DNA from 2 places in the Bradyrhizobium sp. OAE829 genome. Region 2 is predicted to be linked to the other one. Evidence: riboswitches for the same ligand, from Rfam matches in the RefSeq annotation. Region 2 holds a riboswitch; the other holds the start of a gene.
What was found. A riboswitch is a leader RNA that binds a small molecule or an ion and turns the genes downstream of it on or off. The one in region 2 is predicted to bind S-adenosylmethionine.
Positions count from the first base shown of each region.

Region 1: it holds a riboswitch for S-adenosylmethionine, as region 2 does, so the genes downstream of both, ABIE49_RS17960 (O-succinylhomoserine sulfhydrylase) here and metX (homoserine O-acetyltransferase MetX) in region 2, are expected to answer to the same signal.

Region 1 covers NZ_JBEPOE010000001.1:3,656,426-3,663,490, reverse strand. The annotation lists gene ABIE49_RS17975 (OpgC domain-containing protein) at 1-205, shown strand, start outside; gene ABIE49_RS17970 (SGNH/GDSL hydrolase family protein) at 205-963, shown strand; gene ABIE49_RS17965 (SGNH/GDSL hydrolase family protein) at 977-2,002, shown strand; gene ABIE49_RS17960 (O-succinylhomoserine sulfhydrylase) at 2,180-3,373, opposite strand; SAM riboswitch at 3,446-3,525, opposite strand; gene ABIE49_RS17955 (2'-deoxycytidine 5'-triphosphate deaminase) at 3,645-4,751, shown strand; gene ABIE49_RS17950 (hypothetical protein) at 4,954-6,000, shown strand; gene ABIE49_RS17945 (MATE family efflux transporter) at 6,163-7,065, shown strand, end outside.
Region 2 covers NZ_JBEPOE010000001.1:3,357,434-3,364,498, forward strand. The annotation lists gene ABIE49_RS16385 (TIGR02594 family protein) at 1-510, opposite strand, end outside; gene ABIE49_RS16390 (alpha/beta fold hydrolase) at 751-1,611, shown strand; gene ABIE49_RS16395 (hypothetical protein) at 1,721-2,449, shown strand; gene metW (methionine biosynthesis protein MetW) at 2,526-3,185, opposite strand; gene metX (homoserine O-acetyltransferase MetX) at 3,182-4,390, opposite strand; SAM riboswitch at 4,478-4,557, opposite strand; gene ABIE49_RS16410 (chorismate mutase) at 4,719-5,579, shown strand; gene hisC (histidinol-phosphate transaminase) at 5,609-6,706, shown strand; gene ABIE49_RS16420 (prephenate/arogenate dehydrogenase family protein) at 6,714-7,065, shown strand, end outside.

The sequences.
Region 1 (7,065 bases), 300 kb from region 2:
CCTCGGCGTCTTCCTCGCCTTTGCGGGGCATTTCGTGCTGGCCGAAATCTCCGGTGGAGCGGGCCTGCACTTCCTGATCAGCGTCGTCGGAATCCTCATCATGTCCGGCATGGCGTGGGTCATTTCGTGGTACAAGAATTCCGCCGACAAGAATGCGAAGAAAAAGGGCGCTGTTGGCAACGCCGATATGGCGGGAGGGGGCTGATGAAGTCCAACCCGATGATGATCCTGGGGCTGACCTTGATTGCCGGCTTGCTGGCCGTGGCCCCCGTGCGCGCCGAGGAGGCCCCCGCCAATTGCGAGGTTCCGGCGTATCTGCTGACGTCCGAGAGCAAGCTGCCCAAGGTCGAGACGGCCATTGCCGGCGACCGCCGGCTGGAAATTCTGGTGGTGGGCAGCCGGTCGTCGAGCATCCCGTCGTCCGAAGCCAGCGCCTATCCCGGCCGGCTGCAGGCGATGTTGAAGGAGGCGCTGCCGAAGGTCGCCGTGAACGTATCCGTAGAACTACAGGTCAAGAAGACGGCCGAAGAGGTCGCTGGCGGACTTGTTAAGCTGGTCGAGCTAAAGAAGCCTACTTTGGTTATCTGGCAGACCGGCACCTACGATGCTATTCGATCGATCGATCCCGATGATTTCCGCGCCGGTGTCGAAGATGGCGTTGCTGCGTTGCAGAAGGCAGGGGTCGACGTGATCCTGATGAATCTGCAATACAGCCCGCGTACTGAAACGATGATTTCCGCGCCGCCCTACCTGGATAATATGCGTGTGGTGGCGCAGCAGCACGACATTCCCTTGTTCGACCGCTTCGCCATGATGCGGCACTGGAGCGACGCCGGAGATTTCGACCTGTCCAGCACGTCGCATGGCCCTGACCTGGCCAAGCGGGTGCACGATTGCCTCGGCCGCGCGCTTTCGAAATTCGTGATCGACGCGGCGCATGTGAACCCGGCCCAGCAGAATTGAGGAACTAGCGTAAATGAGTCGTTACTGCCCTTTTTCCCCGTCTGCATCGCTGGCAGCGTTCGCCATCGCGGCGACGGTGCTGCTGATGCCGGCGTCCGTTTTGCAGGTGCAGGCGCAGGCGACCCAGACCGCCCAGCAGGCGACGTTATCCGACACGGCCAAAACTGAAGCCGCCAAACCGCCGGCGGCGCCGACCACCGGTGCGGGCAGCGTGGCGGCCGCCGAGCCGTCCGGCCCGGCGGCGCAGAGGAGCGTGACCGGCAAGGCGATCGACAAGGCGAAAGAGGTCGCGAAATCGGCCGCCGACATCTTCAGCCGCGTTCCCTGCCTGCCGCCGAAGGGTGGCGCCAAGAAGATGGGATCGCTGCCGCGTGTCGCGGGCAAGCTCGCCGCGGGCGAGCCGGTGGTGATCATCGCGTTCGGATCGTCGTCGACCGCGGGCTTCGGCGCGACCTCGCCGGAATTCAACTATCCCAACCGCCTCGCGGCGCAGCTGCACCGGCAATACCCGACCGCCGACATCACCGTGATCAATCGCGGCCAAGGCGGCGAGGACGCGCCCGAAATGATGAAGCGGCTGCAGACCTCGGTCATCGACATGCATCCGGACCTGGTGATCTGGCAGGTCGGCACCAACGCCGTGCTGCGCAATCTCGATCCGGCCGAAACCATCAAGCTGGTGGAAGACGGTGTCGCGCGCATTCAGGCGACCGGCGCGGATCTGGTGCTGATCGATCCGCAATATTCGCCGCGCGTCAACGAACGCGCGGAGAGCGCGGGCAAGATGATCAATTTGCTGGGCAAGGTTGCCGAACTGCGCAAGGTCGGCATCTTCCCGCGCTTCGAGGTGATGCGCGACTGGCACGAGAAGCAGGCGATCCCGATGGACAATTTCGTCATCGCCGACGGCCTGCACATGAGCGACTGGGGCTACGCCTGCTTCGCGCAACTGCTCGGCGACGACATCATCCGCTCCGTCGGCCAGATCAAGCTCGGCGTCAACGTGCCGTCCGACGTGCGGACCTATCGGCCGATGTGATTGCGGCTATCGCCGGTACCCACCGCCGTCGTCCCTGCGAACGCAGGGACCCATACGCCGCGGGCCAAATGATTACAGGCAGTGGTCGATGGCTTCCCTAACTCACAACGCCCTGTGGTTATGGGTCCCTGCGTTCGCAGGGACGACACCTGTTGTGTGGCTACATTCGCAATCAGCTCACGCCTTCTCCAGCGCCTGCACAAAATCCTCGATCAGGTCATCCGCATGTTCGAGCCCGGCGGAGAATCGAATAAAACCCTCGCTGATGCCGAGTTCGGCGCGCGCCTCCGGCGTCAGCCGCTGATGCGTCGTGGTCGCCGGATGGGTGACGAGGCTCTTGGCGTCGCCGAGGTTGTTCGAGATCCGTGAGATCTGCAGCGCGTTGAGGCAGCGGAACGCGGCCTGCTTGCCGCCCTTGACCTCGAAGCCGACCAGGGTCGAGCCGGCGCGCATCTGCCGCTTCACCAGTTCGGCCTGCGGATGGTCGGCACGGCCGGGATAGATCAGCCGCGAGACCTTCGGATGGTTCGCCAGCGCGTCGGCGACCTTGCCGGCGGTCTCGGTCTGCGCGCGCACCCGCACCGCCAGCGTCTCCAGGCCCTTCAGCAGCACCCAGGCGTTGAACGGCGAGAGCGACGGGCCGGTATGGCGCATGAAGTTATGGAGGTGCTCGGCGACGAATGCTTCCGAGGACAGGATGATGCCGCCGAGGCAGCGGCCCTGGCCGTCGATGTGCTTGGTCGCAGAATACACCACGACGTCGGCGCCGAGTGTCAGCGGGCTCTGCCAGATCGGCGTGGCGAACACATTGTCCACGATCAACCGTGCGCCGCCACTGTGCGCGATCTCGGCAATCGCCGGGATGTCGAGCACGTCGAGCGTCGGATTGGTCGGGCTCTCGAGGAAGAAGGACTTGGTGTTCGGCCGCAACGCGCGCTGCCACTGGTCGAGGTCAAGACCGTCGACCAGCGTCGTCTCGATGCCGTAGCGCGGCAAGAGATCCTGCACCACGTAAAGGCAGGAGCCGAACAGGGCTTTCGAAGCGACCACGTGGTCGCCGGCCCGGAGCGGTGCGAGGATCGCGGTCGTCACCGCGGCCATGCCGGTAGCGGTCGAGCGCGCGGCTTCCGCGCCCTCGAGTTGCATCATGCGGCGCTCGAACATCTCGATCGTCGGATTGGAATAGCGCGAATAGATAAAGCCGGGCTCCTCGCCCTTGAATCGGGCCTCGCACTGCTCCGAGGTGTCGTAGACGTAGCCTTGGGTGAGGAACAGCGCCTCGGACGTCTCGCCGAATTGCGAGCGTAGCGTGCCGCCATGGACAAGGCGGGTTTCGGGACGATAGCGGGTGGTAGACTTAGCCTCAGGCATGTGACCTCCGTCGTGACCACCATTGAAAATGGTCACAAAAAACCGGCCTGGAAAAATTTCCACAGGCCGGGATCACACGTGTCCCCGGCCTGTTTAGCGACTTATTTAACGTGGCTGCAAGCCGGCCGGCTCAAATCACCACGGGATAAGTCATGCTGATATTCCCTCGCGCCCTTTTCGTCAAGCCGGCCATCGGATAACCCCTAAATGCCCATATTTATGAGGTTTGGATGACATTTGGGTCACCCTTCCGGGCCCCTTGAGGACCGCCGTGCCGTTCACGCTGCCGCCCGACGCCAACGGAATTCTGCCCGACCGCATGATCGCGGCGATGGCGGATGCGGGCCTGATCCTGCCGGCCTATCCCTTTGTCGAGAGCCAGATCCAGCCCGCCAGCCTCGATCTGCGCCTCGGCGACATCGCCTACCGGGTGCGCGCGAGCTTCCTCCCGGGGCCGGGTGCGACGGTTGCCGAGCGTATCGACGAGCTGAAACTGCACGAGATTGACCTCACTGACGGCGCGGTGCTGGAAACCAACTGCGTCTATATCGTGCCGCTGCTGGAGAGCCTCGCGCTGCCGCCGGAGATCGTCGCCGCCGCCAACCCGAAGAGCTCGACCGGGCGGCTCGACGTCTTCACCCGCGTGATCGCTGACGGTACCCGCCGCTTCGACATGATCGGCGCCGGCTATCACGGGCCGCTCTATGCCGAGATCAGCCCGAAGACGTTTCCGGTGCTGCTGCGCGAGGGATCGCGGCTGTCACAAGTGCGCTTTCGCACCGGCGACGCCATCCTCAACGCGGACGAGCTGGACGCGCTGCATGAGGCCGAGCGGCTGGTCGATATCGACGACGCCGATCTCGCCAATGGCGTGGCGCTGAGCGTCGATCTAAGCGGCGCGAATTCCGGCGGCTTTGTCGGCTACCGCGCCAAGCGCCACACCGGCGTGGTCGATGTCGACCGCCGCGGCGGCTATGCGGTCGATGAATTCTGGGAGCCGATCGCGGCGCGCCCGGACGGCAGCCTGATCCTCGATCCCGGCGAGTTCTATATTCTGGCCTCGAAAGAGGCGGTGCAGATTCCGCCGGATTACGCCGCCGAGATGGTGCCGTTCGATCCTCTGGTCGGCGAATTCCGCGTGCATTATGCCGGCTTCTTCGATCCCGGCTTCGGCTATGCCGGCGCCGGCGGGCAGGGCTCGCGCGCGGTGCTGGAAGTGCGCTCGCGCGAGGTGCCGTTCATCCTCGAGCACGGACAGATCGTCGGCCGCCTGGTCTACGAAAAAATGCTGGCGCGGCCCCATGCCATGTACGGCCAGCGCATCGGCTCGAACTATCAGGCGCAGGGCCTGAAGCTGAGCAAGCATTTCAGGGTGTAGCCTGCAATCCTCGACATCCTCATCCTGAGGAGCGGCCTCTTGGCCGCGTCTCGAAGGATGCAGGCCCGTCTGTGGCCTCATGGTTCGAGACGTGCGAAGACGCGCTCCTCACCATGAGGACGATCCTCCGTCATTGCTGGCGCTCGCAATGACGGCTGATATATGCTCGCCCCTCAACAAGAAAATCGGCGCGGGAGAGAGCATGTCCGAAGAGCAATCGCAGCAAGCGCAATGGGCGAAGTGGCGCAGCATCGCTGATCTCTACCACGCGTTTTTCACCGGCCTCGTTCTCACCGTGGTCTCGCGGCGCGGTACGGCGGATGCCGCCGAATTCGTGTTCCGGGTGTTTCGCCGCCAACAGCAGGAACGCTTCCTGCCGGGGCTGGAAAAACTCGGGCTCAGCCATCTGCCGCCGGCGGTCGCGGCTGCGCAGTATCATTATCTCTCCAACTGGATCGGCGGCGTCCATGTCGAATACATGTACGAGACCGATCGCAAGGCCTGGATCCGTTATCCGCCGCCGCGCTGGATCTGGCGGGGCACCGCGATCTGCGGCGTGCCCGGCGATGTGTCGCGCGCGATGCTGCGGGGCTGGCACGGCAATAACGGCGTGGCGCTCGGCAATCTCAATCTCGGCTTCGTCTGCACCAAGCAAAGCGTCGAAGGCCAGGACGGCCTCGAAGGCTATTACTACGAATACGATCACCCGCTCGATCTCGATGCGCGGATGGTGTTCGCGCGGCATCTCGAAGCGCCGCGCTTCGATCCCGCCGCCGCGCCGGCATTGCCTGTTGCAAGCTGGCCGAAGCCGCGGTTGGAAAAGGCCTATCGCAACTACGCGATGGAATATGTGAAGACCGCGGCTCCCGTGATGGTGCAATGCTTCGGTCCGGAGGATGCCCGATATCTGTTGCACCTCACCGGCAAGCTGATCGGCATGCAATATTTCGACGAGATCTCGCAAAACCTTGGGGCGGGCCGCGGCGGGCCGAAGGAATTTGCCAGCTTCCTGCGTGCGCTGTTCGAGGCGCAGGATGATGCGGTTGAGATCAGCGAGTCCGACGGCACGTTCGAAATCCGGCAGCAGAGCTGGAAGCTGATGGCCGATGTCGGCGATTATCACCCGGCCTGCGCCAGCGTCCTGCGGGGATTGTTCGAGGGCCTGGCGGCCGGCTGCGGCCGCCATATTCCCGTGCATTTGAAGCCGCCAGCCGGCGGAAAGGCACCGTTCGTCTGGTCGATCGGCTAGGGGAGTGCGCCCGCCTGCAATCGCGCAGGGGCCCATTGCGTTTCGCGCACGCGGAATCAGCGCCTGCCGTGCTAGGAAACATCCTGGCGCAGCGAGATAATGCGCCCAAAATATTGAATGGGTGCGCGATCTCTGAATTGCCTTTCGCGCGCGGGAGCAGAAATGTCCGATATCGGCGTTGCCGAAATTCCCGTCGACGAGGAAGAGCGCCCGCTGCCGCCGCCGCCGCCGCCGGCGAAGAACGCGCTGGTCGACGGTCCGATCCTGCGCACGCTGCTGTGGCTCGCCTGGCCCAACGTCATTGCGCTATCGGCCGGCACCTGTGTGGTGATCGCCGAGACCTCCTATATCGGCCGGTTAGGGGTGGAATCGCTGGCCGCGATGGCGCTGGTGTTTCCCTGCGTGATCCTGACCATGACGATGTCGGGCGGCGCCATGGGCGGCGGTGTCGCGTCCGCGATCGCGCGCGCACTCGGCGCCGGCGATACCGAGCGCGCGTCGGTGCTCGCTGCGCATGCCTTGCTGATCGGCCTCTGCTTCGGGCTCGTCTTCATGCTGGGCATGCTGATCTTCGGTCCGAAGCTGCTTGAATTGCTGGGCGGCCGCGGCAACGTGCTGACGCAGGCGATCGGCTACACGCAGATATTCTTCGGCGGTGCCGTCGTGCCATGGCTGATGAACACGATGGCCGGCATCCTGCGCGGCACCGGCAACATGAAATTGCCCTCGCTGCTGATGCTCATTTCCGCCGTCTGCCAGATCATCCTTGGCGGCACGCTCGGTCTCGGCCTCGGGCCGATCCCGCAATTCGGCATGCGCGGCGTCGCCGCCGGTTCGCTGATCGCCTACCTGATCAGCATCTCCGTGATGTCATGGTATCTGTTTTCCGGCCGCGCGCGCATCGTTCCCAGGATCGTCGGCCTGCGGATTCGCTGGGCGATGTTCATCGACATTCTCAAGGTCGGCGCCATCGCCTGCTTCTCGCCGCTGCAATCGGTGCTGACCATCAGCATCTTCACCTACATGCTGGCGGGTTTCGGCACGGAGATCCTGGCCGGTTACGGC
Region 2 (7,065 bases):
GCCGGAAACGCGCTGGCCGTAGCTGGCGAACGATTTCGCCATGTCCGAGCCGGTGCCACGATAGCCGGAATGCTGCAGCACCATGTTCATGAAGCGGGCGCACCACAGGCTGCCGCGCCCGGTCGGGTTACCGCCAAGATACCGGCGCGCCTCGGTGACGACGTTGGAGGAACCAAAGCTCACCGGCGCCATCACGCCGCCGGGCGGCGTCAGGGTTGAATTGTGGTCGGTGAAGGTTGCGCTGGTATCGGCGTTGGCGTTGGCATCGGCAAAGCCGCCGGCCTGCATTTTCGCGACGCCGCGTTCCCAGCGCGACAGGCGCGCGATCTTCCGGTGATGGTGGCGGGCGTAATGCCGTGCATGGTGACCGGCGTGGTAGCCGCGGACGTGCCGCCCTGCGCCATGGTGGGGCCGGGCGGAGGCCGGCGCGGCCATGACGGCGATGGAGACCGAACACAACGCCAGCGCAAGGACACGAAGCGACCGGCGGAACGCAAACAACTGAAGCATCTTTGATCCTCGATGACAGACCCAAAATCCCGCAACGTTCGTAGACAAACGAACGCGGCGGCCGGTTTGAATTTTTGGCTGTGGCGAGAGGAAGATTTCATGCGGCGGTGCGGCAACGATTCCGGGGTGATTCCGCGAACATTTTGTGGCCAAAACAAACCGGCCTGCCGCATTGCGGCCCAGAGCATTAACTGCAATTTTCGGGGCCGGAGAACGCGCCAAAACCAAGAGGAACCTTCAATGCCCTATGCCGCCACCAGCGATAATGTCCGCCTGTATTTCGAAGAAGCGGGCACGGGAACGCCGATCATCTTCCTGCATGAATTCGCAGCCGACCACACCAATTGGGAGCCGCAGATGCGCTACTTCTCGCGCGGCCATCGCTGCATCGCCTATTCGGCGCGGGGCTATACGCCTTCCGACGTGCCACCGACATCAGACGTCTACACCTACAAGCATTTCTACACCGACGCGCTCGCCGTGCTCGATCATCTCGGGATCGCCAAGGCACATTTGATCGGCCTGTCGATGGGCGCCTATTCGTCGCTGCAGGTCGGCCTCAACGCCCCCGAGCGCGCGCTGTCGATGACGATGGCCGGGGTTGGCTCCGGCTCTGCAATCGAAAATCTCGAAGCCTTCCGCAAGCAATGCGTGGCCAATGCCGAGCAGTACGAAAAAATCGGCTCGGTGGAGGTCGCCAAGGTGACGCGCGAGGCGCCGAGCCGGATTCCGTTCCTGGTGAAAGACCCGCGCGGCCACGCCGATTTCTATGCCGCATTGTCGCGCCATGACGCCAAAGGCTCGGCCAACACTATGCGCAGTTTTCAGGGCGGGCGGCCCTCGATCTACACCCTGACGGACGCGATCCGCAACGTGCCGACACCGGCGCTGATCATCTGCGGCGACGAGGATGACAATTGCATCGAACCTAGCCTGTTCCTGAAGCGACATATGCCTGCGGCGGGGCTGACGTTCTTCCCTAAATCAGGCCACGTGCTCAATCTGGAGGAGCCGGCGCTGTTCAACGAAATGGTCGAGCGGTTCATCGCGCTGGTCGAGGCCGAAAGGTGGCCGGTGCGCGATCCGCGTTCGATGGGCTAGGACGCGGACTCATTAAGGCGCAGCCACAGCCTGATTGACGCGAGTTGAACGAAGGCACACGCCAGCTCTGAAATATTGCGCCTTTGTTCATCGCAGGAGATAGACTGACGTGTCCGATACCCAGAAACACACACCCGCACTCTCGACGGCTGGGCGCGACCTGCTGAGGCGAGGAAAGTGCTCAATCTCCAATGTAAGGCAATTCGGAGTTGATGGTCGAAAGACGCTCTTCTTGCTGCTTCTCCTTTTCGCGATCCCCGCGGGCGATTGCTCCGCGCAGACACCGCCGCCGCCAGTCGACGAACGTGCGTTCGAGCGCGTGCCGCCGACGGTGGTGAAGAGATTGGCGACCCGCTTTTCGCTAGGCGCATTCGCCGGCCGCTTCGAGGAGACGCCGCTCGGCGCGGTCCGCAAAGCCGTGGGCGAAGGGACCATTAAACACCAGGGCCACGCTGGAGGTAGCATCTATTGGCTGTGCTATAGGCGCGCGCAGCATCGATTATGGGTCGTGTCCCACGGAGAGATGGGCGGCCCGGACCATCGCGTCACAGAGATCGTTGAAGAGCTCACCGAGAAAGACACCGAGACCTCGACCGATTGCGCCATCATCCCGGAAAAGTTCTCGCCCGTCGTCTTCGACGGCAAGCTGCATTTGGGTATGTCGCGTCAGGAGGTAATCAAGGCGCTGGGACCGCCGTCGAAGTCGGAAGCTGCTCAGATCGTGTATTCTCACGCGGGAAAGCTCGCAAACGGTTTCGATGAGACCGCTTGGCTCATTCTCCGATTTCGTGAGGAAAAGCTCGTGTCCATGCGCGGCTTCAAGACCACGACGAATTGAAGTGGCTGCCGGATCAAAAGTTCGACCTTTGCGGACTCCCCGATGCGCAATTGCGCATCGGGGAATGACGACGGGGTTACTTTGAGCCCCTTGTCAGCAGGAACACGCCCTGCTCGCCGAACATGTTCCAGAACCACCACGGCAAATTCAGCCGCAGCGGGCGGCCGTAGAGATCGAGCGCGACCGCGCGCTCCATCTTGACGTTGATCTCGGCGCAGAGCTGCACGAAATCCTTGATGGTGCAGAAATGGATGTTCGGCGTGTCGTACCAGGTCGCCGGCAGGTTTTCGGTGCGCGGCATGTGGCCGCCGACCAGTAATTGCAGCCGCATCCGCCAGAACCCGAAATTCGGGAACGAGACGATGGCGCGATGGCCGATCCGCAGCAGGTTTTCCAGCACCACTTTCGGCTGCCGGGTCGCCTGCAGCGTCTGCGACAGGATCACGTAATCAAAAGCGTCGTCGGGATAATTGACGAGGTCGGTGTCCGCGTCGCCCTGCACCACCGCAAGGCCCTTGGCGACGCAGCGGTTGACGCCCTCGCGCGACAGTTCGATGCCGCGGCCGTCGATGCCGCGGCTTTCCAAGAGCTGCAGCAATTCGCCGTCGCCGCAGCCGACGTCGAGCACTTTGGAGCCGCTCTGCACCATTTCGGCGACCAGCAAATGATCGCTGCGATAGTTCCCGGTGCGGCCGGGTGTGACGCCCGTGAGTGGCAACGTCTGTTGGATACTCATGACGCAGCGCCATCATTTTCGAGGCCACGCGCCTTGCCAGCGGACTCCAGGAAGGCACGGGAGATGTCGAAGAATTCGGGCACGTCGAGCAGGAAGGCGTCGTGACCGCGATCGGTTTCGATTTCGGCGAACGACACCCGCGCGCTCGATGCGTTGAGCGCATGCACCAATGCCCGCGATTCCGAGGTCGGGAACAGCCAATCTGACGTGAAAGACACCACGCAGAACCGCGTCTGAATGCCGGAGAACGCCTTCGCCAGCACGCCGTCATGATCGGCGGCGATGTCGAAATAATCCATCGCCCGCGTCAGATAGAGATAGGAGTTGGCATCGAAGCGCTCGACGAACGACGAGCCCTGATAACGCAGATAGCTTTCGACCTGGAAATCGGCGTCGAACGAAAATGTCGGCAGATCCCGGTCCTGCATCCGCCGTCCGAACTTGCGATGCAGCGCGGCGTCCGACAAATAGGTGATATGCCCGGCCATCCGCGCCACCGCGAGGCCACGATGCGGATGCGTCCCCTGATCGACATAGCGTCCACCATGCCAATCCGGATCGGCCATTACCGCCTGCCGGCCGAGCTCGTGGAACGCGATATTCTGCGCCGAATGGCGCGTGCTGCACGCGGTCGGGAGCGCGGAGAACACGCGCTTCGGATAGGCCGCGGTCCATTGCAGCACCTGCATGCCGCCCATCGAGCCCCCGACAACACAGAGCAGCGTGTCGATGCCGAGGCGGTCGAGCAGCATGGCCTGCGCCCGCACCATGTCCGGTATCGTGACGACCGGAAAATCCAGTCCCCACACCTTGCCTGTCGCGGGGTTGGTCGAGGCCGGACCGCTCGAACCCATGCAGCCGCCGATCACGTTGGAGCAGATGATGAAATACTTGTCAGTGTCGAGAGGACGGCCAGGACCGACCATGATTTCCCACCAGCCCGGCTTGCCGGTCAGCGGATGCACATTGGCGACATGCTGATCAAGCGTCAGCGCATGGCAGATCATGATGGCGTTGGATCGCCCTGCATTGAGCTTGCCATAGGTCTGGTAGGCGATCTGGAAGGGCGCCAGATCGATGCCGCAATCAAGCCGCAACGGTTGATCGGCGCCGAACGCCGCCACCAGCGAACTCGGATGGTCCGCCTCGTGCGCGCGCTCCTCGGTATGCACCGAGGGGCTGGCTATCGACTGAACGTTTGTCATTTCGGCCACCGACCTCCCAAAGGGAGGCCCTCCCGGACAGAAATCAGGCCATAAAAAAACCCGGCCTGAACAAAGGTTCGACCGGGATCACTTCTGTCCCCGGCCTGTTTAGCGAGTTGTTTAACGTGGCTGCAAGCCGGCCGGCTCAAATGACCACGGAATGGGCTAAAGCTAGTCCGAAGGGAGCTTTTCGTCAAGGCGGGCCATGGTTAACCGGCCCGGCGCGCCATCATTGCCGATGTTTCTCTTTGCTTTCGGCGGCCGTCTTTCCTAATCAATGCCCTTGTATTTGCCGGTGATTTCGGCCCCCGGCGCTAAAGGCTAGAACATGTCCAAGGGACCCTCGAAGGCACCCCCCGCCCCGCCCTCCCTCGCGGTGCTGCGCAAAGAGATCGACAGCATCGACGAGCAGGTTCACCGTTTGTTGATGGCGCGCGGCGACATCATCGATCGGCTGATCCAGGTGAAAGAGACCCAGGAGGTCGGCTCCGCGTTCCGTCCGGCGCGCGAAGCCGACATGATGCGGCGGTTGGTGGAGCGCCATCGCGGCATCCTGCCGATCGACACCATCGAGAGCATCTGGCGCGTCATCATCTCGACCTTCACCTACGTCCAGGCGCCGTTCTCGGTGCATGCGGACGTCTCGGTCGGCGAATCCGCGATGCGGGATTCGGCGCGGTTTCATTTCGGATTCGTGGTGCCATACGTGGCGCATTTCAGCGCGCAGGCCGCGGTCGAAGCGGTCTCCAAATCGAAGGGCGATCTGGCGCTGGTGTCGGCGACGTCGAGCCGGACGCCCTGGTGGATCGAGCTCGAAGCCGATGGCGCGCCAAAGATCATCGCGCGGGTGCCGTTCCTCGAACGCGCCGACCATCCGGCGGCGTTGCCGGTGTTCTTGGTCTCGCGCGTCGCCGACAACGCCATGGTGATTGAGGTCGAGACCTGGAGCGTGCGTGTCTCCGGCTGGAACGCCGAGACCGCCCGCGCGCTGGCGCCGCTCGCCGAGATCGTCGCTGTCCCCGATACCGCCTTCGACGGCGCCGCGCTCTTGGTGTCGATATCAGGCACCGGGCTGGAGAAGATCAAGACCGCCCTGATCGAGGCCGGCGCGTCGGTGCGCTCCGCAGCCCTCGTCGGCAGCCACGCAACACGCTATACGGTGCCCCCGAACGGGGCGGCCAAATCCTGAACAGACGCCCTACGATCCGGAGCCAGAAGATGTCCCGCCCCGTGCCGAACCCCGGCATTCTCGATATTGCGCCCTACACCCCCGGCAAAAGCCCGGTGGCCGAGCCGGGCCGCAAGGTGTTCAAGCTCTCCGCCAACGAGACGCCGTTCGGCCCGTCGCCGAAGGCGATGGCGGTCTACAAGGAAGCGGCTGGTCATCTGGAGGACTATCCGGAAGGCACCTCGCGGGTGCTGCGCGAGGCGATTGGCCGCGCCTTCGGGCTCGATCCGAACCGCATCATCTGCGGCGCCGGCTCGGACGAAATCCTCAACTTGCTGGCACACACCTATCTGAAGCATGGCGACGAGGCGATCTCGACCAGCCACGGCTTCCTGGTGTACCCGATCGCGACCATGGCCAACGGCGCCAAAAATGTCGTCGCGCCCGAAACAAATTTCACCGCCGATGTCGATGCGATCCTGAAGCTGGTCACGCCGCGCACCAAGATGGTGTGGCTCGCCAATCCGAACAACCCGACCGGAACCTACATTCCGTTCGACGAGGTCAAGCGGCTCCGCGCCGGACTGCCTGATCATGTGCTGCTGGTGCTCGACGCCGCCTATGCCGACTATGTGTCGCGCAACGATTACGAGCTCGGCATCGAGCTGGTGGCGACCACGGAAAACACCGTGGTGACGCATACGTTCTCCAAGATTCACGGGCTGGCATCCCTGCGGATCGGCTGGATGTTCGGCCCGGCGAACATCGTCGATGCCGTCAACCGCATTCGCGGCCCCTTCAACGTCTCGACGCCGGCGATGCTGGCGGCGGTGGCGGCGATCGAGGACACCGCGCATGTCCAGATGTCGAAGACATTCACGGAGCAATGGCGCAACTGGCTGACGGAAGAGATCAGCAAGCTCGGCCTCAAAGTGACGCCGAGCGTGGCGAATTTCGTGCTGATCCATTTCCCGCAGGAAAAGGGCAGGACCTCGGCGGACGCCGACGCTTACTTAACAAAACGCGGCCTGGTGCTGCGGGCGCTGAACAATTACGGCCTGCCGCATGCGCTGCGCATGACCATCGGCACCGAAGAGGCCAACCGCCTCGTCGTCGATGGCCTCAAAGACTTTATGGCGGGCAAGTGAGCATCAAGTGAGCACTGAACCTCTCTTCAAACGCGTCGCGCTGATCGGCTTCGGCCTGATCGGCGGCTCGATCGCCCGCGCCGCTCGCGCGCAGGGTCTCGCCGGCGAGATCGTCACGTCAGCGCGCTCGGCCAAGACCCGCGCGCGGGTGGAAGAATTGCGCGTGGTCGATCGCGTGCTCGAAACCAACGCGGAAGCGGTCAAGGGCGCCGACCTCGTGATCCTCTGCATCCCCGTCGGCGCCTGCGGACCGGTCGCCGAGGAGATCGCGCCGTTCCTCGAGGCGGGCGCCATCGTCTCCGACGTCGGCTCGGTCAAGGGCGCCATCGCGCGGGACATGAGCCCGCATATTCCCCCTA